4 regions of the Paenibacillus sp. VMFN-D1 genome follow, and region 4 is predicted to be linked to each of the others. Evidence: riboswitches for the same ligand, from Rfam matches in the RefSeq annotation. Region 4 holds a riboswitch; each other region holds the start of a gene.
What was found. A riboswitch is a leader RNA that binds a small molecule or an ion and turns the genes downstream of it on or off. The one in region 4 is predicted to bind thiamine pyrophosphate.
Positions count from the first base shown of each region.

Region 1: linked by a shared signal. The riboswitch ahead of C7820_RS22345 (ABC transporter substrate-binding protein) and the one ahead of thiE (thiamine phosphate synthase) in region 4 are both predicted to bind thiamine pyrophosphate.
Region 2: linked by a shared signal. The riboswitch ahead of tenA (thiaminase II) and the one ahead of thiE (thiamine phosphate synthase) in region 4 are both predicted to bind thiamine pyrophosphate.
Region 3: linked by a shared signal. The riboswitch ahead of C7820_RS29895 (ECF transporter S component) and the one ahead of thiE (thiamine phosphate synthase) in region 4 are both predicted to bind thiamine pyrophosphate.

Region 1 is NZ_QRDU01000003.1:282,032-284,210, forward strand. It holds gene C7820_RS22335 (CGNR zinc finger domain-containing protein) at 1-159, shown strand, start outside; gene C7820_RS22340 (VOC family protein) at 347-733, shown strand; TPP riboswitch at 808-920, shown strand; gene C7820_RS22345 (ABC transporter substrate-binding protein) at 1,136-2,179, shown strand, end outside.
Region 2 is NZ_QRDU01000001.1:2,259,078-2,261,256, reverse strand. It holds gene C7820_RS10370 (class I SAM-dependent methyltransferase) at 1-270, shown strand, start outside; gene C7820_RS10365 (YrdB family protein) at 372-698, shown strand; TPP riboswitch at 833-937, shown strand; gene tenA (thiaminase II) at 1,077-1,775, shown strand; gene thiM (hydroxyethylthiazole kinase) at 1,772-2,179, shown strand, end outside.
Region 3 is NZ_QRDU01000006.1:272,201-274,379, reverse strand. It holds gene C7820_RS29900 (ABC transporter ATP-binding protein) at 1-366, opposite strand, end outside; gene C7820_RS29895 (ECF transporter S component) at 359-970, opposite strand; TPP riboswitch at 1,050-1,163, opposite strand; gene asd (archaetidylserine decarboxylase) at 1,445-2,179, shown strand, end outside.
Region 4 is NZ_QRDU01000002.1:557,272-559,450, reverse strand. It holds gene C7820_RS18035 (thiazole synthase) at 1-47, opposite strand, end outside; gene thiS (sulfur carrier protein ThiS) at 56-253, opposite strand; gene thiE (thiamine phosphate synthase) at 237-884, opposite strand; TPP riboswitch at 1,029-1,138, opposite strand; gene yhbH (sporulation protein YhbH) at 1,377-2,179, shown strand, end outside.

The sequences.
Region 1 (2,179 bases), on a different contig from region 4:
TCTTCGGACCGCATCCGGATCTGCGAGCATGACGACTGTATCCTGCACTTTGTGGACACCTCCAAGAGCGGCAAGCGGCGCTGGTGCAGCATGGACACTTGCGGCAACCGCCATAAGGCGGCCGAATTTTATGCGAAGAAGAAGCAGCGCGGGAACTAAAATAAGCCTGGGATCGTCTGATAGACAGCCCGGGCTTTTTTTAGTGGTTCTATTTCGTTGCTGACTGCCCTTCATTGATATGGCGGACTTTCCATCCCCCACTGTACAACTCGGATTTAAATGCTATAATGGCCTTAATTTAGGGCAACCCATTACTTATAAGTACTATGAAAAGGAGCTTATACATATGGCTAATAAACGTTTGGATCATGTCGGCATCGTCGTACGGGATTTGGAGTCAACCATCCGATTTTATACCGAGATCGTGGGCCTGGAGCTGAAAGGCCGGCTGACGCACACCAACGGCGTGTTCCAGCTGGCGTTTCTCGGCTTCGGGGACAGTAACGAGACAGAAATCGAGCTCATTCAAGGCTACAGCTACGACCTGCCGGCCGAAGGCACAGTGCACCATTTTGCGATCCATGTCGACGACATTCAGAAGGAATTTGAGCGGATTCAGGCGCTCGACGGCGTGGAGCTGATCGATCAGGAAATCGTGACCCTGCCCAACGGATACCAATATTTCTTTATCTATGGTCCGGAAAAAGAATGGATCGAATTTTTCCAGAGATAATCTGGAATCGGGCGGATGTCTGGACACCCCCATGGGGATGGACTATAATATGGGAGGAAAACAACCCGAAAACCTTATAGAATCCGGGGTGCTGGAATTGGCCGGCTGAGATTGTATCCCTTCAAGATACTGACCCTTTTAACCTGATCTGGGTAATGCCAGCGTAGGAAACCGTTTGTCACGGCATACAATCCGTGCTGATCTTGCGCATATGAAGCGTCCCGTTTACGGGGCGCTTTTTTCATTCATACTAGTGAAAAACGGGATCACGCCTTGCGAATGCTTCGATGATTCAGTCACTCAGATCGGCTTACGATTCTAAATATAACGGGGAGAGGGGATCACCGGTCGTTGCTTACAGAGAGAATAAGAACGGCCGGACATCAAAGGAGAGAGAAAGCCATGAAGAACAAATCCATCGGCCTGCTGATGCTGGTCTGCATGCTCGTACTGACGCTTGCCGGATGCGGCGGCAGCCAGAACAATGCGGGCAGCGGAGAAGGTACATCCGCTTCCGACAGCACGGCAGGCCAGGACGACACTGCAGCGAAGCCGCTGAAGGACGTCAAAGTCGTCCTCGACTGGACGCCCAACACGAACCATACCGGGCTCTATGTCGCCAAAGACTTGGGCTACTATAAAAAAGAAGGCTTGAACGTCGAAATCGTGCAGCCGGGCTCCACCGGCGCGGACGCCATGGTCGCTTCCGGCAAAGCACCCTTCGGCGTTAGCTATCAGGAGAGCGTGACCCAGGCCCGCACGCAGGGCGTTCCGCTCGTCTCGATTGCCGCGGTCATCCAGCACAATACGTCGGGCTTTGCCGCACCGGTGGACCGGGGCATCAAGACGCCGAAGGATTTTGAAGGCAAAACGTACGGCGGCTGGGGCTCCCCTGTGGAGGAAGCCGTCATGGGCTCCATCATGGAGATCGACAAGGCGGACGTGAAGAAGGTGAAAATCGTCAACATGGGCGACGCCGATTATTTTACCGCCGTGAAGCGGGACATCGATTTCGCCTGGATCTTCTACGGCTGGACCGGTATCGAGGCGAAGCTGCGCGGCGAGCCGCTGGACATGCTGTATGTCAAAGATTATTCCGAGAAGCTGGACTACTACACACCGGTTCTCGTAACGAACGAGAAGCAGATCAAGGACGACCCTGAGCTGGTTAAAGCGTTTATGCGCGCGACCGCCAAAGGTTATCAGTACGCGATCGACAAGCCGGAAGAAGCTGCCAACCTGCTGCTGAAGGACGTGCCCGACCTCGATAAGCAGCTGGTGATCGAAAGCCAGAAATGGTTAAGTCCTAAATATCAGGACGACGCAGCCCGCTGGGGCGAGCAGAAGGAACAAATCTGGAAGGGCTATTCCGACTGGATGTACGAGCACAAGCTGCTGGACAAGCCGCTGGACGTAAAGAGCGCGTACACGAACGACTTTTTGCCG
Region 2 (2,179 bases), on a different contig from region 4:
ACCGTTTTTAAGAGACCGGATTATTTTGTACGGGAGCTGCTAGTAGACCGGTGGACGAAGAAAGAGGCAGGCAGCGTTGAAGTGACGTTCTTCCGCAGACCCCTGCAGGAAATCGTCAATATGACGTCAAACTGGTTTGTAATGGACCGGCTTGTCGAACCAAGGCCAGTTCCCGAGTTTCTGGAGCGGCAGCCGGAGTCGGCCGACTTCTACCAGCGGATTCTGCATCACCCGCATTTTTTAATTGTGAAAGCCCACAAGCCGGAGTGAGAGGAAGAGTCGCCGCGGTAGGCAAGAAACAATCGGCATAATTTTACTGAGAATGGCTTCATTCCAAAGGCCCTGACCGGCCCAAAATGGAGGGTTTGGCAATGATTGTGATCGACCTTATCTTTTTTCTAATGGAGCTGTGCGCACTGGCAGCCTTTTGCCTGTGGGGATTTAAACTGGATACCGCCTTGTGGATCCGTATCGTGGCAGGAATAGGTTCGCCGGTCGTTGTTGCTGTTTTTTGGGGCATGTATGTCGCACCGAAAGCGACCTTCCCGGTGACGCTTCCCGTCCGGGCTGTGCTGCAGCTGATCGTATTCGGTCTGGCCGCGGCTGCGCTGTACGGATCGGGTTATCGAACGGCCGCCGTCATTTATGCCGCTGTCGTCATCGTCGAGATGATCCTTTCTTACGCGTTGAAAAGATAAACACTTGAAGGTGGAAGGAGATCCGCTTAAACGATCGACAAGCTTTTTCCCGGTATCCCGCCAGCAGCTTTTTTTGTTTGACAACACCGGCGAACAGAGCTACAGTTAATCATGAACTTGTAAAATATCATACGAAAATCCACTAGGGGAGCTGCGGAGGCAGCTGAGACAAGTGATCGCTTGGACCCTTTGAACCTGATCCGGTTAATACCGGCGGAGGGAAGTGGAGCAGGCCTATACATACGCATCTTTCTTGATGAGATACATTCAGGATGACACTGCAAATAGCGGCCGCTCCATTTCGGGGCGGCTTTTTTGTGTTGGCTTCCCCGCGCCCCGACATGCGATTTTCGTCAAAATTAACGGAGGTGCATGATCATGGCCCGGTTTACCGAAGAATTGAGACACGCGGCAGATCCCATTTATCAAGCGATCTTCAAGCATCCGTTTGTACGGGGAATTGCGGAAGGTACCTTGTCCAAGGAGCAGCTGATTCACTATGTGAAGCAGGATTTTGAATACTTGAACGCCTACATCCGGATCTATGGCATTGCCATATCCCGATGCGATTGCCGGCAGACGACCGCGCTTTTCAACGAACAGATTTCGTTTATTTTGAACAGCGAAACGCATCCCCACCAAAACTTTTGTGATGTTGCTGGTGTTGCATATGAGGAACTGCAAGGCTATCCGCTGGCTCCATCGGCCAATCATTACATCCGGCATATGCTGAACGTCGCCCACGAAGGGGGACTTGAGGATATTGTAGCTGCGCTGTTACCTTGCCCGTGGACCTATACGGAAATCGGCCAACGTCTGCTGGAGGAAGTCCAGCCGGAGAAATCCCATCCGTTTTATGAATGGATGCACTTTTACGGGGACCGGGAAAGCGGCGTGACGGTACAGCTGCGGCGGCTGCTCGACGAATGGGCGGAGGGTCTGCCTCCCGCAAGAAAAAAACGGCTGATGGAGCATTTTCTGACCAGCTGTCAGCTGGAGTACATGTTCTGGGATATGGCGTTTACGCTTGAGGATTGGCCGGTTTCCCTGGCTGCAGCGGAAGGGGTGGGACGATGACCGCCGATATGTTTCCGTCCGGACTCATCCAGCTTCCTTTACGGATAAAAGAGCAGCGTCCGCTCATTCACAACATGACGAATGTGGTCGTGACCAACTTTACGGCCAACGGCCTGCTTGCCCTTGGCGCCTCCCCGGTTATGGCCTATGCCAAAGAGGAGGTGGCCGATATGGCTCGGGTCGCCCAAGCCGTCGTCCTGAATCTTGGAACGCTGAGCAGCGAATTGGTGGAAGCGGCGATCAGCGCCGGCCGATCGGCGAATGATCATGGCGTTCCGGTGTTCCTGGACCCCGTCGGCGCGGGAGCAACCGCATTTCGCACGGAGGCTGCGCTGTGGATTTTGCGCGAGGTCCGCGTGTCACTGGTTCGGGGCAACGCAGCGGAGGTTGCCCATCTCATTGGT
Region 3 (2,179 bases), on a different contig from region 4:
GACATACGGCATGCAGAACTGGGTATCCGGGTCCTGAAATACATACCCGCACGAGCGGGGCTTCCGGATGTCCGCATATTTGAGCGGAACGTCGATGACCGCCGGAATCAACCCGCCGAGCACCTGCAGCAGCGTCGATTTCCCGCATCCGCTTGGACCGAGCAGAAGCACCTTTTCCCCAGCCGGCACAGACAGGGAAACATCCTTGAACACGAACGCCTTCTCACCCGGAAACTTCAGGCGCAGGTCTGTTACCGAAACGGCAATTTGCCCGCTCCCTTGATCCGCCCTTTGATCCGCTCCTTGACCCGTCTCATGCACCGCCGAATGCTGCATCGTCGCGACACCCCGGTTAGCCTCAGTCATGATCGAGCGCTTCATAATCCTTGGCTGTCACTGGCCGGAGCAGCTGGGTTACTCCGGTTGCTTCCAGCGCTTTGGTCAGGGCATACGCCAGGTACCCTGCCAGCACCGCCGAGCTGATTAACCGCATCACGTACTTGAACACGATCATCCATGTCGTATAGTCCGTGACGTAGCCGTAGTACACATCCACCAGGAATGATCCCAATCCCGAAGCCATACCGGCCAGCGCCGCTACCCCCATGGAGAATTTGCGGTAACGGAACAGGGCGAAGATCAGCTCCGCGGCAAGACCTTGCGCCACGCCGTAAATCGCCAGCTGAAGGCCCCATTCACTGCCGAACAGAATTTCTACGTGAGCCGCGGCAACCTCGGCGAGGAGGGCTACGCCGGGCTTGCGGATCAGCAGCGCGGCAAGCGTCGAAGCGAGGAACCACATGCCGTACATCAGCTCATCCGCTTGGAAAAACAGCGGCTTGAACAAGTCGTTCACCGAACCCCAAAAATGGTACACCACCCCGATCACGAGGGATAGCAGAATCGTCACGAGCAGGTCGCTGAGCTTCAGCCCCTTCGGCCGATCCATCTGCATCGTACTGCTGTTCATTTGACAACATCCTTTCTTTTTCCAAAATTGGGCAATAAAAAAACCCCCTGGATAAGCGAGGGAGATCGTCAAATAAGCCCATAAAAGGACTTGAATTCTCTACGCTGGCATTATCCAGATCAGATTCCCGGTCAGCAGCGGTTCATTAGCTGCACTCTCAGCCCGATTCGCTCGAGCTCCCGTATTCCCATATGTACACAGATGAACGCAAGGCGCGGCATCGCCGCCTCCTGGTTCCGGAGCCATCGCTGTCCAAAGCGATGAGATGCTTGGGTTCAATTCCGTGTAACAGGCACCTCGCCGCGATGAGTCGGCATCGGGCCCGTATTGATTCCAAAATACATGATCCTTGAAGGATTGGCAATACCATTTTTCTCAGAGGCGGTTTCCAGCATTTGTTGCATATTGATTTGATAGCCGTTCTATGTCAATATATTCAGAGTGCTACAGGCACGTATGGAAGGGAGATTAGGCATGACAAAGAAATTACTGCGGCTCATGACAGAGCTCTCCTCGCGAAAGTGGCTCTCTTCCATGATGGGACGCTTCTCGCACAGCCGGCTCAGCAGAGGGGTCATCCCTACTTTTATCAAAAGCTATCAGATCCCAGCGCATGAAGCGGAGAAAGAAATCTATGAATACCGCACACTCAACGAATTTTTTTCACGGCGGCTGAAGCCCGGCATGCGTCCCGTTCACGAAGGCGAGCACGTACTCACGAGCCCCGTCGACGCCAAGATCACCGCAATGGGTGAAATCACCTCAGGCACGATTCTGAACGTGAAAGGGCAGGATTATTCGGTGGCGGAGCTGCTTAATTTCTCTCCCCACCTGGAGTTATATAAACATGGCTATGTCTTTGTGCTGTACCTCAGCCCTACCGACTACCACCGGATCCACTCTCCAATCACAGGCGTGAAGGTGGAGAGCGAGCATATCAAGGGACGATGCTACCCGGTCAATGATTTTGGCATGACCCAGATGAAATCCGTGCTGTGCCGCAATGAGAGGCTGATTACGTATATCAAGGGAGCCCTGGGAGAGGTCGCGGTCGTCAAAGTCGGCGCCATGAATGTCAGCAGCATCCGCTACGACGACGAAACCGCCAATTCCTGGCGTAACGGCGATCCGCTCGCCTATTTTGAGTTCGGTTCGACCGTCGTGCTGCTGATCCAGGACGGCGCGTTCACCCCGCGGACAGACCTCCGG
Region 4 (2,179 bases):
CGCGACGACAGTTCCTGTCCGCCAACCTGCCAATTATCTCTGCTCATTTTCCCCCTCAACCTCCCGCTACGAAATGGACCAGCTCCAGCTTCATTCCAGGTACGACCGGAGTCGTCTCCCACTGCTCGATCTTCAGCACCTGTCCGTCCGCTTCCACCATGACCGGCCTGCCGGACAGCCCCAGCAGGCGGAGAACATCGGCTACCGTCTCGGCCGCCAGCTCCCGCTTTGTTCCGTTAATGACCAGTTCCATCCGCCGCTCCTCCTCTACCTTCAAGCTTGTGAATGAACGCCCGGCATACCGCTTCCGGGTCAGGGCTGCCGACGATTTCGCTCACCGCGCAGACGCGGCTCGCACCGGCCCGGATCACTTCGTCCACGTTGCCCAGCTTGATGCCGCCAATCGCCACAAACGGGATCTTGATGACCTCGGCGACTTCCCGAATGTACGAAAGACCGACCGGATCCACCACATCCGCTTTCGTGGCCGTCGCATAGATCGGCCCGACGCCGATATAATCCGCCCCTTCCGCTTCGGCGAGCTGCGCTTCCGAAATCGCATGGGTGGATATGCCGATGATCTTGGAACCGACAAGCTTTCTGGCTTCCGCGATCGGCATATCGCCCTGACCGAGGTGAATCCCGTCCGCATCCACCTCCATCGCGATATCAACGTGATCGTTCACGATAAAAGGGATACCGTAGCGGCGGGTCAGCTCCCGCAGCTCCGCCGCCTTGCGCAGCAGCTCTTCCCTGCCGCTTGTTTTGTCGCGGAATTGAACGATGTCCGCGCCTCCCCGAATAGCTTGCTCCATCACGTCCACCAGCCGGCGTCCCGGATGGAACGTCTCGCCAGTAATCGCATACAGACGAAAATCGACCATGACTGCTTCTCCTCTCTTCCCTTTTGCCATTCCCTCCATTTCATGCCGGCTTCTATCATCGCGAAGGGTAAGCCCTCGTCTTGCGAAAGCGCCCTCTTACCCGGTTAACACAAAAAAACCATTCGAGAAATACACGAATGGCACCGCAATTCGAATGATATTCTCTACGCCAGCATTACCTGGATCAGATTAACGGTCCGCAGCATAAGGCTGCCATCTCAGCCGGACTTCATCCAGCACCCGCATTCCTATTTAATTTCACAACCACTATAGCCCAAACTGCTGACTTTTGGCAATAGCCAGCGTGAGATCACCGGCATCGGAACGCCTATCTCATCCATAGGAGCGATTCTCGCAAAATTTCATATATTTGGGTGCGGCAAACTTCTTATTTTATCTCTTGCGTCATCACATATCGTCCCCGCCCGTGAATATAAATGTTTAACAAGCCAAAGTTTGTGCTGAGTATGGGAACATGGGAGGTGCCTGAACATGCCATCAGACGATCATTCGCTGTTTGTGGTGTCCAAGGAGGACTGGTCACTGCACCGGAAAGGGTACCAGGATCAGGTCCGCCATCAGGAGAAGGTTAAGGAAATTATCAAGCAGAACCTGCCCGACCTGATCACAGAAGAAAACATCGTGATGTCGGACGGTAAGCAAATCATCAAGGTGCCCATCCGGAGCCTCGATGAATACCGTTTCATTTATAACTACCAGAAGCAAAAGCATGTCGGCCAGGGAGACGGCGACAGCCAGGTGGGAGACGTGCTGGGCAGGGATCCGGTGCAAAAGCCGGGTCAAGGGGAAAAAGCCGGCGACCAGCCCGGCCAGGACATTATGGAAGCCGAGATCAGCCTCGAAGACTTGGAGAACATGCTGTTCGATCAGCTGGAGCTGCCGAATATGAAGCCGAAAGAGCAGCAGGAAGTCGAAACCGAATCGATCACGTTCAACGATATCCGCAAAAAAGGCATGCAGTCCAACATCGACAAGAAGCGGACGATCCTGGAAAATCTGCGGCGCAACGCCACCAGCGGCAAGCCGGGAATTCACCATATCAGCCCCGACGATCTGCGTTACAAAACGTGGGAGGACGTCGTCGTTCCCCATTCCAGCGCGGTCATCATTGCGATGATGGATACGTCCGGGTCGATGGGCACGTTTGAAAAATACTGTGCGCGCAGCTTCTTCTTCTGGATGACCCGCTTCCTGCGCCGCCAATACGAAAAGGTCGACATCGTCTTTGTGGCCCATCATACGGAGGCCAAAGAAGTCACCGAAGAAGATTTCTT